4 regions of the Mechercharimyces mesophilus genome follow, and region 1 is predicted to be linked to each of the others. Evidence: a T-box and tRNA genes for the amino acid it is inferred to sense, from the RefSeq annotation. Region 1 holds a T-box; the other regions hold tRNA genes.
The links. A T-box is a leader RNA that pairs with one kind of tRNA and senses whether it is charged. The one in region 1 lies ahead of leuS (leucine--tRNA ligase), so its partner is inferred to be a tRNA-Leu.

Region 1 (3,625 bases):
TGGACTTGGACATCTTTGCCCCATCTTTATTTACCATCCCCTGCGGAAGCAGGCTATTAAATGGCTCATCATGAGCCACCAATTTGGCATCATAAAGCACCTTCATAAAGAATCGAGAGTAGAGCAAATGGAGCACCGCATGTTCGATCCCGCCAATATATTGATCCACACCCATCCAGCGATTCGCTTTGGCTGGGTCAAAGGGCATTTCCTCATTATGTGAGTCGGTGTAGCGCAGGAAATACCACGAGGAATCCATAAAGGTATCCATCGTATCAGTCTCACGCCGTGCCTTTCCTCCACAGGAAGGGCATGAGGTTTCCACAAACGAAGGGGAAGTAGTCAATGGATTGCTCTTGCCGTCAAAAACCACATCTTGTGGCAATTCGACTGGCAACTGCTCCTTCGGAACAGGAACGGTTCCGCAATCGTCACAGTAGACAAACGGAATGGGGCATCCCCAGTAGCGTTGACGAGAAACAAGCCAGTCACGTAACCGATAATCGGTATGCATTCCTCCCTGTTCATTTTCCGCTAAATGCTTGCCGATCGCCGTAATAGCGTCCTGGTTCTTCATACCGTTGAAAGATCCAGAGTTCATCATAATTCCTTCCTCTGTATACGCTGAGGAAAGGGGAGCACTTGCATCTTCTGCTTCCTCATTTGCTGGACGGATCACTTGCCGGATCGGAAGTTCGTACGCCTGCGCAAACTGGAAGTCCCTCTCATCATGAGCGGGAACACCCATAACCGCTCCAGTGCCATAGTCACCCAACACGTAGTTGGCTACCCACACCGGAATTTCTTCTCCTGTCAAAGGATGAACCGCAACCGCACCGGTATCATAACCCACTTTCTCACTGTCGCCAGAAGTGCGCTCGATATCGGAAGCACGTTTCATCTCATTCACAAAGGTGCGGATCTCTTCTTCATTGGGTTTACCGGCGATCAGCTTCTCCAAATTAGGATGCTCAGGAGCCAACACGACATAGGTTACTCCATATAAGGTGTCCGGACGTGTGCTAAAGACAGAAAGCGATTGACCTAACTCCGGGAGTTGAAAGGAAACCATCGCACCTTCGCTCTTCCCAATCCAGTTGCGCTGCATCGTCTTTACGCGCTCAGGCCATTTAGGAAGACGGTCTAACCCTTCCAAGAGACGTTCAGCATAGTCCGTAATTTTGAGGAACCACTGTTCCAACTCTTTCTTTGTCACCTCGCTATCACAGCGCCAGCACAAACCATTTTCCACCTGCTCATTCGCCAGCACCGTACTACAAGTGGGACACCAGTTAACCGCCGCTTTCTTCCGATAGGCCAGCCCCTGCTCATAAAAGAGGAGGAACAACCATTGCGTAAAGCGGTAATAGTCCGGTTCACAAGTCCCTACATAGCGGTCCCAGTCATAGGAAACACCCAGCATTTTTTGTTCTTTTTTGATCTTTTCCATGTTCGCCCGTGTCCACTCACCGGGATCGACACCCCGCGAGATGGCCGCATTCTCTGCCGGTAAGCCAAACGCATCCGCTCCCATTGGATGGAGCACATGATACCCCTTCATGCTTTTGAAACGGGCTACCACATCTCCGATGGAATAGACGCGCACGTGCCCCATATGTAATCCTTCGCCCGAAGGATAAGGGAACTGTTCCAAAGCATAATACTTTGGTTTGCTTCCATCTTCTTCTTTCGTCTGATAACGATTTTGTTCTTCCCAAATTTCTTGCCACTTGGGTTCTATTGTTTGTCCCTGATATTTCTGCATCGATATTCACCTCTAAAAATTAATAAAAACCTCCCGCCCCCAGCTCTATAGCTAGGGACGAGAGGTTGACTCACAACTCCCGCGGTACCACCCTGGTTACACCTATCCATATAGGTGTCCCTTAAGCATCGATAACGTAGATGAGACGCCGAAGGGTACTTCGCTTTCCCCTTCAGAGCGATGAGGCGAGTTCATGAAGACGGTCCGATCGGCTTGCACCTGTCGCCGACTCTCTAAGCGGACAATCCCTTCATTACTACTCCTCATCTTAGCTGTAAAACATAATGATTTTAATCAGTATTATATGAGATATGTCAGGAGAATGTCAACGTTTTTTTAAAACTTTTTGTTTCACTGCACCTGCACTTGATCAGCGTCGCCCCACAACCGTTCCAGATCATAGAAATCCCGCTCATCTCTGTGGAAAACATGTACAACGACATCACCGAGGTCGATCAGCACCCAACGCGCTTGGTCATATCCTTCTATTCCTTTAAATAAGATATTCTCTTCTTGTGCACATTTCTTAATTGCTGTCGCAATTGCTTGCACTTGAGTCTCCGAATTGCCATGACACACCACGAAATAATCAGCTATCACCGACAATCCACGAATATCCATAATAGCAATACGCTGAGCTTTCTTCTCCTCGGCAGCCGCGGCCACCTTCTTGGCTATTTCCACTAGATTCAATGAGATTCCTCCTTACGAATTTTTCGCTTGCGTCTGTTCATCCAATTGATCATAAAGGTCATTGTATGCCAGTAGAGTTAAGGGGTACACCTTCTGCCCCTGACTCAGTAGAAATTGAAGGGTGTTCTTTAATGCCTGTTTCATAGCTCGATCCAAACTATGCGTAGCCAATGAGCGTACCTCTTCTACCCCCGGAAAGCGGCGACCTGGCTCAATATAGTCTGCTAAAAAAATCACTTTTTCTAGTTTTGACATTCCCGCGCGTCCTGATGTATGGTAGCGAATGGCATGAAGCACATCCACATCCATTACGCCAAAGCGCTCGCGTGCTACTTCGGCACCTACAGGACCGTGCCACAATTCTTTGTGAAATTGACCCAATTCTTCTGGTAAGTGGTATCGCTTCATCCAATCCATCAGCTCATCCGAAGACCAAAACTTACAGTAGTCATGGAGAATTGCTGCCTGCTTCGCCTTATCCTCATCAACTCCTACCTGCTTCGCCAATGAGCATGCGGTTTCCTTTACACGCAAGGTGTGCTTCCACCGCTGTTCGGGCAATTCAGCCTGTACCGCTTGCAGCAATTCTTCATGTCTCATATAGTTTATGCTCCTTCATATACGATCTGACTCCGTCAGGAATCAAGTATCGTAGAGATCTTTTTTGTTTGATTTGAGAACGTACAAAAGTAGAAGAGAGCTGAATGGAAATGTCCATCGGCACATACGTCAGTTTTTCCTTAATCATCTCTGGCATGGTTCCCCAAGCAATTTCCACTCCTGGCCGACCAATTCCCAAAAGATGAACAGTGGTTACGATTTCTTTTATTTTATACCATCGCGGTAAATCATTCACCATGTCCGCCCCTACCATGAAAAAAAAATCATGTTCCGGATAGCGGGAGCCTAGCATTTGGACTGTCTTCACTGTATAAGATGGCCCCTCTTGCTCCATTTCCAACGGACAGACGACAAAATGATCATGATCCTCTATTGCCACCTCCACCATCTTCAGTCGATGGCGTGCTGGTGTCACCTGGCGTTCCTGTTTATGTGGAGGATCACCCGCTGGAATGAACCATACTTGATCCAGCTGCATCTGTTCACGCGTTTGTTCCGCTATCATCAGATGTCCGACATGAACCGGATCAAATGTTCCACCAAAAA
Region 2 (3,625 bases), on a different contig from region 1:
CTGGAAACCGCTTTCCGTTATACGCCAAAGTGGCCAAACTAGAAACACCAATCAAAGGTAAATTGCGCCCCCACGCCATCGTCTTCGCTGTGGTTACACCAATTCGAACACCTGTATAGGAGCCTGGACCTTGTGCAACAGCCACTAGATCGATCTCCGCAAACGTTATCCCCAGGTCTTGAAGCAATTGATGTACCGTAGGCAACAACCGTACAGAATGATTCTTTTTAAGATTGGTCGTGACTTCGCCCAATACACGCTCTTCCTCTAAAACCGCCACACCCAGTACCAGTGTAGAGGTATCTATAGCTAGCATTTTCACTTCTGTTCCAGCTCCTCACCCATTTGTTGCATGCGTTTGTTCGTTGATTCCAATGTGATTAAGCGACTCCCGTCTACCTGTACGGTAATCGTTAGCCAAAAGCAATCATGGGGAAGTTGTGGCTCGATATGATGAGCCCATTCAACCAAGGAAATTCCCTCTCCTTCAAAATATTCTTCTAACCCCAGTTCTTCATAAGGATCCTGGATGCGGTACACATCCATATGATAGAGAGGGGGGGTGGAATCATATTCTTTAATCAACGTAAAAGTGGGACTATCCACTGGACCTTTAATACCCAGTCCTGTTGCCAGACCTTGTGTAAAAGTAGTTTTTCCTACTCCTAAATCTCCTTCGAGCGCTACCACATCTCCAGGACAGAGTAGCCTAGCAAACTTTCGTGCTAGTTCCATCGTTTCCTCCGCCCGAGCCGTTCGCCATTGATAGAGCTTTGTCATCTTCATATTCACCTTCTTTATGATCTACCCATCCCTTATTACAAGATAAGAACAATTATTAAACTTACTCAAGAAAGGGATACATAGCTATCATCACCTTGAACCATGGTTGTACCCACGTCGTTCCAACAGATGGGAGACTCCGTTCACCACCATTTCCACAGCGGGATCTCCTGCTTCCACTCGTCCGATCGGATATAGCCGTTCAACAAGAGATCCCGCTATCTGATCAAACCAATCAGCTGGAGCTGTACCTATTAATTGAAAGTCTTCCCCTCCATGCAGAGCCCAATCATAGGGATCACGGTTTCTACTGTGGGCATAACGACGCATTTCACTCGCGATGGGAATGTTCGCTCGCTCTAATACAAGACGGACACTACTAGCAGAGGCAATTTCCCACGCTTCTTGAGAGATCCCATCACTCACGTCATTTAGGGAAATACGCACGCCTGTTGCTGCCAGCCATTCTCCTTGCTCCACACACGGTACAGGGCGACGATGCTCTTTGATGAGGCCACCGTATCGTTTCTTCTCTTCTTCCGCTCCGTGAAGAAGGAGATCTAATCCAGCCGCTGAGCTTCCTAGCGGTCCCGTGACAAATACCACATCTCCCGCTCGTGCATCCGAGCGTCTCCTTGCTCTTCCCTTTTCTATTTCCCCTAACAAGGTAAGCGTTAACACCAGCCCATTCGGTGAAGAGACCGTATCGCCTCCGACAAGAGTCACTTTCCATCTGTGAGCCAATTCATATAGCCCTTCGTAGATACTTTCCAACTCTTTTGTTGTCCAATCCTTCGGAATCGCAAGCGAAAGAGTGGCGAAGGTAGGTTTCGCTCCCATAGCAGCAATATCACTTAAGTTCGCGGCCATGAGTTTCCATCCAATATCGGACGGCCGCATCGTCTCTCGTAAGAAGTGTACGCTCTCCACCATCGTATCACTGGTGACAACAACATGACAGCCTGCTGAGACACCCAGAACAGCCGCATCATCCCCCGCATCAACCTCGATCTTCCTCGAGGGGGGAGGTCGGCGCGTGAGCAAATGATGGATTAAGGAAAATTCATCCTGCATCAGAAACCCCTCCATAAGTAAAAGACCGCAGCGTTAATCGCTACGGTCGCTTTGGAGCGGGTGATGGGAATCGAACCCACGCATTCGGCTTGGAAGGCCGATGTTCTACCATTGAACTACACCCGCATAATCAAATTTTCCTTTTGCTAGATGGTCGGGGTGACAGGATTTGAACCTGCGACTTCCTCGTCCCGAACGAGGCGCTCTACCAAGCTGAGCCACACCCCGAGAGTGCACCAGCTGCACTTCGCAATCCTGTTAGGTGGTGCGGTCGGCGAGACTCGAACTCGCACAGCCATGAGGCCACTACCCCCTCAAGATAGCGTGTCTGCCAATTCCACCACGACCGCATACATACTCATCAATTTATAATGGTGCGGGTGAAGGGACTCGAACCCCCACGCCAGAGGCGCTAGATCCTAAATCTAGTGCGTCTGCCAATTCCGCCACACCCGCTTGTGTACGCTGTCATCAGCGAATTTCATTTTGTGTCGTTGGGCTTCATCGCCTGCCGACAAGTACTATAGTATCATGCTACATAATTTGAGTCAAGCACTTTTCACTATTTTTTTCGGGGAAATTTATCTCTGGTTCACAAACCTTCACTAACGAGAATAATAATATTTCATCGAAGTATGAAAGGATGAGATCTTTTGCGATCAAGAACCGGGGATAAAAACTCAGAAAAGCGGCTGTTATCGGCACCTGGTGCTTTTGGAAACGAGCACACTTCCATCCCTCTGATCAGACAGGCCATAAAACCGATATTTCTTAATAATAAGGTGTTATTAAATATCTTTCCATCTCACCAATTAACCCTTTGCTTTATAAACACAGTAGGGAATACAACCCCGCAACATATTCCCCTTTTTCCATCCGATGTAGATGAGCCATCGCAGAAGAACACGAACAAAGTCCTTTACAAAGAAGTCTGGCCTGGAATTAACCTGCTCTTTCACCTAACCCCCTCTCAACTGAAATACGAGTGCCACCTTCAGCCAGGAGCGAATACAGAGAACATCCTCCTGAAGTATGAGGATTCCGATCAACTCTTTCTCAGTGAAAAAGGAGATCTCTTGATATATACCAGATACGGCATATTAAAAGAGGAGAGACCCATTAGTTACCCACTCGGAAGGAAAGAGGATATTGTATCTACTCGTTTTCAGTTACATCCCGATAACCAGTTCGGCTTTACTGTAGAAGAGAAATACGACAATACCAAACCACTTGTTATTGACCCTGTCGTTATTTTCTCTACCTATTTAGGCGGATCTTCTAACGATCCAGCCAATAGCATTGCCGCTGATTCTACAGGCTCTTCCTATGTAGCAGGTTCCACGTCATCGGATAATTTCCCAGTCACGTCAGGTTCCTTCCAGACTGTCTATCCCGGGGGCGTCTTTAGCGCTTATGTCACCAAATATAATCCAAGCGGTACTTCCATTCTCTATTCTACCTTTCTTGGAGGAGATTCCTTTGATGAAGGTCTTGGTATTGCAGTCGACTCACTTGGTTCTGCCTATGTGACCGGCGATACAGGCTCCAGTAATTTTCCCGTTACATCGAACGCCTTTCAAACACAGCTTTTCGGTGAAGCCGAGTATGCCTACGTAACGAAGCTATCTCCTACTGGCTCTACCTTACTCTATTCCACCTTCTTAGGAGGGGGATCAGAAGAAGATATGATTAGCGGTGGCAATAGTATCGCCGTGGATGAAGAAGGGTCCGCTTATGTCACCGGACTCACCACCGCAACCACCTTCCC
Region 3 (3,625 bases), on a different contig from region 1:
CCGCCCCTGCCATTATTTATTCTGTAGGATGTGTTCTTCCAGTTCGCGAAGCTCTGCTTGGCCTCGGTTGAGCCATTTTTTTTCGACTTTGGCATCCTTGACAGCAGGTTCTGTAAATTGATTGACCAGTCCGCTCCACATGCCGATGTCGGCATTGTCATCATTTCCGGTTTGAAAAAGATGACGCAGAATAAAGGGCTTTCCTAGACGGATTATTGTTTTTGGCTCTCCAACGCGCCCGTCGTTATGAGCATAGATAGGGATGCGTAAGTAAGCTTGATGAGCTTTGTATTCTTCCCAGTCGAGGGACTTATCATAGTAGCCATGCTCATATTGGTCACTGGGACTGAAAACGAAGTCCTTTTTCTTAAAAAGAGTATCCAGTTGGCCAAAAGAGTCTGTATGATTCTCAAGTGAAGAGTCCAATTCAATCATGAGATCTTGCCTCCTTTTCTCGATAATGTTATTATGGAATAGACGATGTGTTCTCATTCATCATGGCGGCATAGCCAAGTGGTAAGGCAGGGGTCTGCAAAACCCTTACCCCCGGTTCGAGTCCGGGTGTCGCCTCCAAAGAAACCAGAGATCGACCGCATTGCTTCGATATGAAGCAATGCGGTCGATTTTGATTTTAACAACAAAGTACCTTTTTCACTTATATTAACATCTATAGGGGTGTTTAATCGCTTTACATTGAACTTGGATCAGGTACGTGTTCTATTATTTGTCTTATCATAAAAAATATAAAATATATAGAATAGGAGGTCATGATAAGTTAGAATGGAAGGGTAGCATAAGTTTATCATAGTGAGGAATGGGGATGTGTATATGAAGAAGCTCTTTGCTATTATTCTTAGTTTGATATTATTGCTTTCCTTTCAAGGGTTGGATGCAGAAGCATCATCTACTGATTACTCTGCGAGTGAGAAAGTAAAGCTCATGAAAGAGAATGCTCCTTATATTTGGTTGGACAAAAATGAAAAGTATTTTCCCTCTTCTGTTGAATGGTCCTTTGACTACATGGAGCGCTATATCCCGGAAGGCAAGTCGAATTATTCAATTAAGTCAAAAGAGAACTTTTGTGATGACTGTACCTTGCCTTTTTTCTCTGGAGATTTGGAAACAGCGAAGATCTATGCCTTCTGGACGAATGTAGATGAGAACACCAATGATATTGCTTATTATGTTTGGTATCCCTATAACCGTGGGAAAACGCTAGACCAATTAAGTAGCTTTCAAAACTGGCCGATTATTGGGGGCTTATTTTCGGATTATGGCCACCACGTAGGGGATTGGGAGAAAACAACAGTCCGCTTGGTAGATGGTAAGTTGACGAAGATGCAATACAACTATCATTCTTGGAACAAGGTCTACGATAAAAGCGAGCTGGAGTTTTATCAAGGCCATCCGGTGGTTTATGTAGCTGATGGTTCTCATGGATCATGGCCGAGTGCAGGGAAGAATGTCTATTACAAAGCGAAAAAGTGGGGCATTACTTGGGCTACCTTATCGGATTATACGAGCAAAGGAACCTCATGGGAAACGTGGGAGTCAATTGAAGCATTTGATATCGACAATAAGGAAGTACTAGAGGGACGAGACAGTTGGCCTAACTGGATGAGTGGGGATGCGACAGCAACTTTTCCAGGGTTTGATCCTACTTCTCCATATGGAGGCGGAATAGATCGTTGGGGGAATGAAGGAGGCGATTCAGACCTCACAGGCCAATCTGTCTTAAACAGTGGGCCAACCGGACCGGATGAAAACTCCAACATGAAAGCAAGTGGAATGTAGAAGATTGTTACCCTGAGATAGCTTGCACACCTTCCAGCACGTTTTTGTGAAAGGGGGGTGTGCTTTCTTTCGCTTTTTAAATAATAAAATATTATGCCTATAAATTTATGCTTGACCTTTCCCTTCTATTCGTGATACTATATATCTTGTCGGCAGAAACAACAGCCTTTCGCCGAGGCTAGCATCATGAAGATCCCATGCGGATGTGGCGGAATTGGCAGACGCGCAAGATTCAGGTTCTTGTGGTCTTGATAGACCGTGGGGGTTCAAGTCCCTTCATCCGCACCACGACTACAATGAAAATAAACATGTGCCCTTAGCTCAGCTGGATAGAGCGTCTGACTACGAATCAGAAGGTCGGGAGTTCGAATCTTCCAGGGCACGCCATATTTATCCTCATCCAGAGGGGATAGATACTTTCTATGAGGGATTGCAATTTTTTATAAGATATGATAGAGTATAATACAGTGAATAAATGAATATGTGCCCTTAGCTCAGCTGGATAGAGCGTCTGACTACGAATCAGAAGGTCGGGAGTTCGAATCTTCCAGGGCACGCCACTTATCGAAACCTACACAGGATCTTGTGTAGGTTTCGTTATTGTTACTGGGTATAAATTGCTCGTTTGTGTATACAAATAGGATAAGTAAAGCACTCAACGAAGTGTTTTCTCAATAAAGGTTCGAAAGATAGCTTGGGAAGTGTTGCCTGCTTGTTCCTCTACTTCTTGACGCCATATAGGAAGAGATTTATAATGGTTAATTAAGAGAATATAGATAATTTAGACTTGAATGCGCTTTCTTAAGAGAGGAGCATGGACATGATTGATCAGAAAGAAAAGGTGGGGCTCTGTTTTCATTTATCTGAAGAGCAAAAAGAGTTAGTGAAGTGGGCTCATGGGTTTGCAGAGAAGGAGATCCGTCCGATTGCACCCGAATGTGATGAAAATGAGACTTTCCCACTGGACTTGTTTCAAAAGGCGAAGAAGATTGGGTTGACGCAATACGCTTTCCCTGAAGAAGTGGGCGGTGGGGGATTAACCAGTGTGCTATCTGCTTGCTTGATCGGAGAGGAATTGTACTGGGGTTGTGCAGGAATCGCGACTTCGTTGTCTGCGATTGGACTGGCAGGGTTGCCTATTTACTACATGGGTAACGAAGAACAGCAGAAAAAGTGGCTTTCCTATCTATGTGATCCCAATTATCCTCGTTTAGGGGCGATGGCACTGACCGAACCGGAAGCGGGGTCCGATGTGAATGCCATTCGTACCAGTGCGGTAAGAGATGGAGATGAATGGGTACTTAACGGAAGAAAGCGGTTTATTACTAATGGTGGGATCGCGGATCTATATGTGGTTTTTGCCCGTACAGATCCACAAGGAAGTTACCAAGGTGTATCCGCGTTTATTGTGAAAGCAGATACACCTGGCTTATCTGGAGGCAAAAAAGAAAGAAAGATGGGTATCCGTGCTTCACAAACGGCGGATGTGATACTAGAAGACGTTCGTGTGCCGATGGATCATTTGTTGGGACAAGAAAATATGGCTTTTTTCGGGGCGATGAAAATGTTGGAGTATTCACGTCCAGCGGTGGCGGCAGCAGGGGTTGGAGTAGCGCGTGCCGCTTATGAATACGCATTGGAGTATGCACAAACACGGAAGCAATTTGGACGGCCGATCTTTAAGAATCAGTCCATCGCCTTTATGTTAGCGGATATGAAGATGAAGATTGATGCGGCAAGGTTGCTAACTTGGCGGGCAGCAGAGTTGGCGGATCGTGGGGAATCTTGTGCAGTAGAAGGAAGCATGGCAAAAGCCTATGCGGCGGACGTA
Region 4 (3,625 bases), on a different contig from region 1:
CATGACTTGCCATATTCTAACTGGCCATGTCATTAAAATCATAACCAGATTATAAATAGCGATAGTTTTATGGGTCAATGAGTTTTTTTATTAATTTGAGTAAAATATAAGGGCTCATTCTCCAATCCTTGTCACATCAAGAGATGAAGGATTCCTACATTTTGCGCCGACTAATTCTATCAGATACCTAGAGATATTCATAAATAGTATAGTATTATATATAAGAATTTGATTTCTTCTCATCGAGACAGATCCCTATTTATCTACTAATTCCATTAAATATGAATTAATTATTTTATATTTGATGTATTTACAATATTACCTAGCGCATTAAGCGATCGTAAAAAACTCCACCCTCACACAAGTCATTCGCTTATTCCATTTCCACTATCTATTAATATACTAAATATATAAGAAAGGAGGGAGAATAAGACATGTATACTCGTAAGGCTCTTCCCCTTTTACCCACTAAAAAAGCGACACGGGGTAGGACGAGGTCTGTCAGCCAAAGCAGGGCACTAGCGTTTAATATCACAAAAGTAAATCAACTCTCTTCACAAGTTACGATAAACGATACCGTTCGAGGGCTAAACTTTGCTTTAACAGAGGATAGCCCTTCATTAGAGATATACAACAATGTAACCGCATTTCCAATCCTATCAGGTACCCTATCCGTGGAGAGATTATCCTCCTCCTCCACTGTACCTCTCACCATCGTGATAACACTGATAAACGGTGGAACAAGAAGTTTCGCACTACCACCCGTCGACAATCAAAATGTGGGTATCGTAAGATCCTTCCGCAATATTAAAAGCATCACGGCAATCGGAACCTTCTCCGGGGGAGAGGAACCCATCGTTGGCTTATATTCGCTTTCCCTTAGTATCAAGGTTCCTCGTTCACTATTGTAAATCAAGGCATAAAGATGGCTTCTTCCATTGCGGATCAAATTCTTTACTGCGTTAATGTTTTTAGCCTTCTGTATAGACACAGCGACTGTTATGGACACGACGTTTGGATTTTCTTTATGATTTGACCCCCTTTCGAATAAGGCTGTAAGTGGTGTTAGTTAGGCAAACTTCTCATAAAAAGGTTACCCCCTACCTATCGGATACCAATGAAGTTAGATTTCCCCTTTTGTTCATTTCATTCCAACTAAACAGAGGCAAAAACCACCTCAGGTCGTGGTGGTTTTTGCCTCTGTTACACTATCAATAATCCCTATAACCCTACATAAGCCACATCATCATTTACCCATACCGTCTTTTCTTTTAACGGTCTACGCTTCCCTTCTTTCGGCATCATATCTGGATACCCGAGATAGATAAAGCCCAGCATCTCGTCGGCTTCTCTTAATCCAAACAACGCTTTCATCTTTGGATGATAGGTCGGTTTTCCTGTACGCCAAATCGCTCCCAAGCCCTGATCATGCGCTGCTAATAATAGATTCTGGATGCTCGCACTCACGGTAGCCATGTCCTCCAGCCAAATCGATTTGGGATGCTCTGGCGGAGTGAGGGCCACTGCGATAATAACCGGAGCTCGAAAAGGCTTCTTACTTACCTTCTCCAACTTCTCTTGACCTTCTGCACTCGTGGGATCATCCAATTTTTCTTTGGCGATCTCAGCGAGGGTTCGCCCTAAAGGACGGCGTCCTTCTCCTGTAAGAACAAAAAATTTCCAAGGTTCGGTATAGTAGTGGTTCGGTGCCCACCGTGCCGCATCCAACAACTCTAAAATAACCTCCTTGGGTACAGGGTCCGGTTTCACTTTGCCAATGGTTCGTCTGGTTTTAATCGCTTCTAAGGTATGCATTTTTCTCTTCCTCTCATATGTAAAGTAGTTATATTTGTCACCTAAAAAGTTTTCTATGAAAAGCCTCTATGTGATGCAACTCATTTCCACTGATGAGAAATCGGCCGTTGAAGATAGGGATGAAAACTCATCCTTAGAGTGATTGGGAGATGGGCCAGCGGTTTCCCCTTGAGAGACTCTGGTATAATTGAATTGAAAATGATTCTCATTCACAATCCTACCCACTTTCCGTTCATCTGTCAAGCCTCAATCCCATTCTCTCCACTCATAAGAAGGAAACCGCATCCTTCCTAGCTATAAGAATCGTGCCTCTCTCCTAAAAGGAAGTTTCTCTACCGAAAATGTCCCTTCCTCTAAAGCCACTCGTCACTTCCACAGTTTTTTAAACACATCAAAAAACCTTCCTTGATCTCTTTGATCAAAGAAGGTTGCGCTTGGTACCGAGGGTCGGACTCGAACCGACACGGTGGGAACCCACCCCGGGATTTTAAGTCCCGTGCGTCTGCCTATTCCGCCACCCCGGCAAACATGGAGCGGAAGACGGGAGTCGAACCCGCGACCCTCGCCTTGGCAAGGCGATGCTCTACCGCTGAGCCACTTCCGCTTATGGTGGTTCGAGACGGAATCGAACCGCCGACACGAGGATTTTCAGTCCTCTGCTCTACCGACTGAGCTATCGAACCACTTTTATTTGCTGACAAAAAATATTGTACCACGATCCTATACCCTGTGCAAGCATTTTATCTAAAATAATTTTATTTTTTTCCACGCCGATTGGGTCCCTCTACCAAAACGGGGCTCACATAATGAGAAATACGTTCCATAATCCGTAGCGCTTTGGTACGTTCTACGCCACCTTTATTGGAATACGCCAAGTGATCCGTCAGCTCTTCCGGAGCCATATTGGAAGTGTAAACGACGGGTAAGCCTTCTGCCACACGGTATTGCAAGATCGCTCCCAACACTTCGTCCCGAATCCATGGTGTGAGTGTTTCTGCCCCAATATCATCTAAAATCAAAACCGTTGCTTTCTTCAATGCATCCAGTTTTTCACTTAGGGAACCATCATGAATAGCATCACGGATCTCTCGCATAAAGTCGGGTACATACACCATCAGCGAATCAACGTCATGACGCGTTAAATCTTGTGCAATTGCGCCGGCAATCCGACTTTTCCCCACACCAAAGTCACCGTAGAGATAAAGCCCTTTCGGCGGAATTTCATCGGCAAATTGATCGCAGAAATGAATCGCTGCTTGCACCGCTGCAATCCTCGCTGGATTGGCGGTAATCGTTTCAAACGTAGCCTCCAAGATATCCTTAGGAATATAGTGGCTCTGGATTAACTTCTCTTTTTGTTGTCGTCGTTGATGGGCTTTCCACTTGGCACATGGACGCATACGCACTTCAAGATATTGGGCTTGATATACCAAATCTGGCTGGTGCCCTTGCATCAAGTTTGGGCACTTCTCCAAGCCCGGGCATTGCATGCAATTTTCCTGCTCTTTTACATATTGACGAAGGTGCAAGAGAGATCGAGCGTAGACCTCGCGAGTAAGCTGAGGATGATGACCTCGGAATTCCTGCAGAAGCGGATGCTGGAGCAGGGACTGAAGATGCTCACTCGCTCTTTTTTTCCCGATATGCACCTCTTTGTTCCCCAAGGTTTCCCCTACTCGTTTCATTTACTTTGCCTCTTTTCTCGCATTCGTTGATCCAACCTGCTACGCATACGCGTTAGTTGCTCCATAATCTCTGCCTGTGCTTGCGGATCTGCCTCCCACTCTTCTTTCGCTGGGGATGGCTTCTC

Region 2: it has a tRNA-Leu gene. The T-box ahead of leuS (leucine--tRNA ligase) is inferred to sense a tRNA for this amino acid. The anticodon was not compared.
Region 3: it has a tRNA-Leu gene. The T-box ahead of leuS (leucine--tRNA ligase) is inferred to sense a tRNA for this amino acid. The anticodon was not compared.
Region 4: it has a tRNA-Leu gene. The T-box ahead of leuS (leucine--tRNA ligase) is inferred to sense a tRNA for this amino acid. The anticodon was not compared.

Annotation. Positions count from the first base shown of each region.
Region 1 covers NZ_JCBAPH010000001.1:324,987-328,611, reverse strand. Annotated here, with positions in the region: gene leuS (leucine--tRNA ligase) at 1-1,765, opposite strand, end outside; T-box leader at 1,816-2,044, opposite strand; gene rsfS (ribosome silencing factor) at 2,117-2,464, opposite strand; gene yqeK (bis(5'-nucleosyl)-tetraphosphatase (symmetrical) YqeK) at 2,471-3,058, opposite strand; gene AC6RGY_RS01740 (nicotinate-nucleotide adenylyltransferase) at 3,048-3,625, opposite strand, start outside.
Region 2 covers NZ_JCBAPH010000002.1:39,429-43,053, forward strand. Annotated here, with positions in the region: gene tsaB (tRNA (adenosine(37)-N6)-threonylcarbamoyltransferase complex dimerization subunit type 1 TsaB) at 1-316, opposite strand, end outside; gene tsaE (tRNA (adenosine(37)-N6)-threonylcarbamoyltransferase complex ATPase subunit type 1 TsaE) at 319-780, opposite strand; gene thiL (thiamine-phosphate kinase) at 874-1,857, opposite strand; tRNA gene AC6RGY_RS07885 (tRNA-Gly) at 1,910-1,983, opposite strand; tRNA gene AC6RGY_RS07890 (tRNA-Pro) at 2,009-2,085, opposite strand; tRNA gene AC6RGY_RS07895 (tRNA-Leu) at 2,121-2,207, opposite strand; tRNA gene AC6RGY_RS07900 (tRNA-Leu) at 2,230-2,313, opposite strand; gene AC6RGY_RS07905 (SBBP repeat-containing protein) at 2,511-3,625, shown strand, end outside.
Region 3 covers NZ_JCBAPH010000007.1:192,489-196,113, reverse strand. Annotated here, with positions in the region: tRNA gene AC6RGY_RS15850 (tRNA-Trp) at 1-12, shown strand, start outside; gene AC6RGY_RS15845 (YugN family protein) at 13-435, opposite strand; tRNA gene AC6RGY_RS15840 (tRNA-Cys) at 500-573, shown strand; gene AC6RGY_RS15835 (Vps62-related protein) at 829-1,794, shown strand; tRNA gene AC6RGY_RS15830 (tRNA-Leu) at 1,994-2,082, shown strand; tRNA gene AC6RGY_RS15825 (tRNA-Arg) at 2,105-2,181, shown strand; tRNA gene AC6RGY_RS15820 (tRNA-Arg) at 2,278-2,354, shown strand; gene AC6RGY_RS15815 (acyl-CoA dehydrogenase family protein) at 2,615-3,625, shown strand, end outside.
Region 4 covers NZ_JCBAPH010000004.1:111,662-115,286, reverse strand. Annotated here, with positions in the region: gene AC6RGY_RS11905 (nitroreductase family protein) at 1,222-1,815, opposite strand; tRNA gene AC6RGY_RS11900 (tRNA-Leu) at 2,251-2,339, opposite strand; tRNA gene AC6RGY_RS11895 (tRNA-Gly) at 2,345-2,419, opposite strand; tRNA gene AC6RGY_RS11890 (tRNA-Phe) at 2,423-2,498, opposite strand; gene dnaI (primosomal protein DnaI) at 2,571-3,500, opposite strand; gene AC6RGY_RS11880 (DnaD domain protein) at 3,497-3,625, opposite strand, start outside.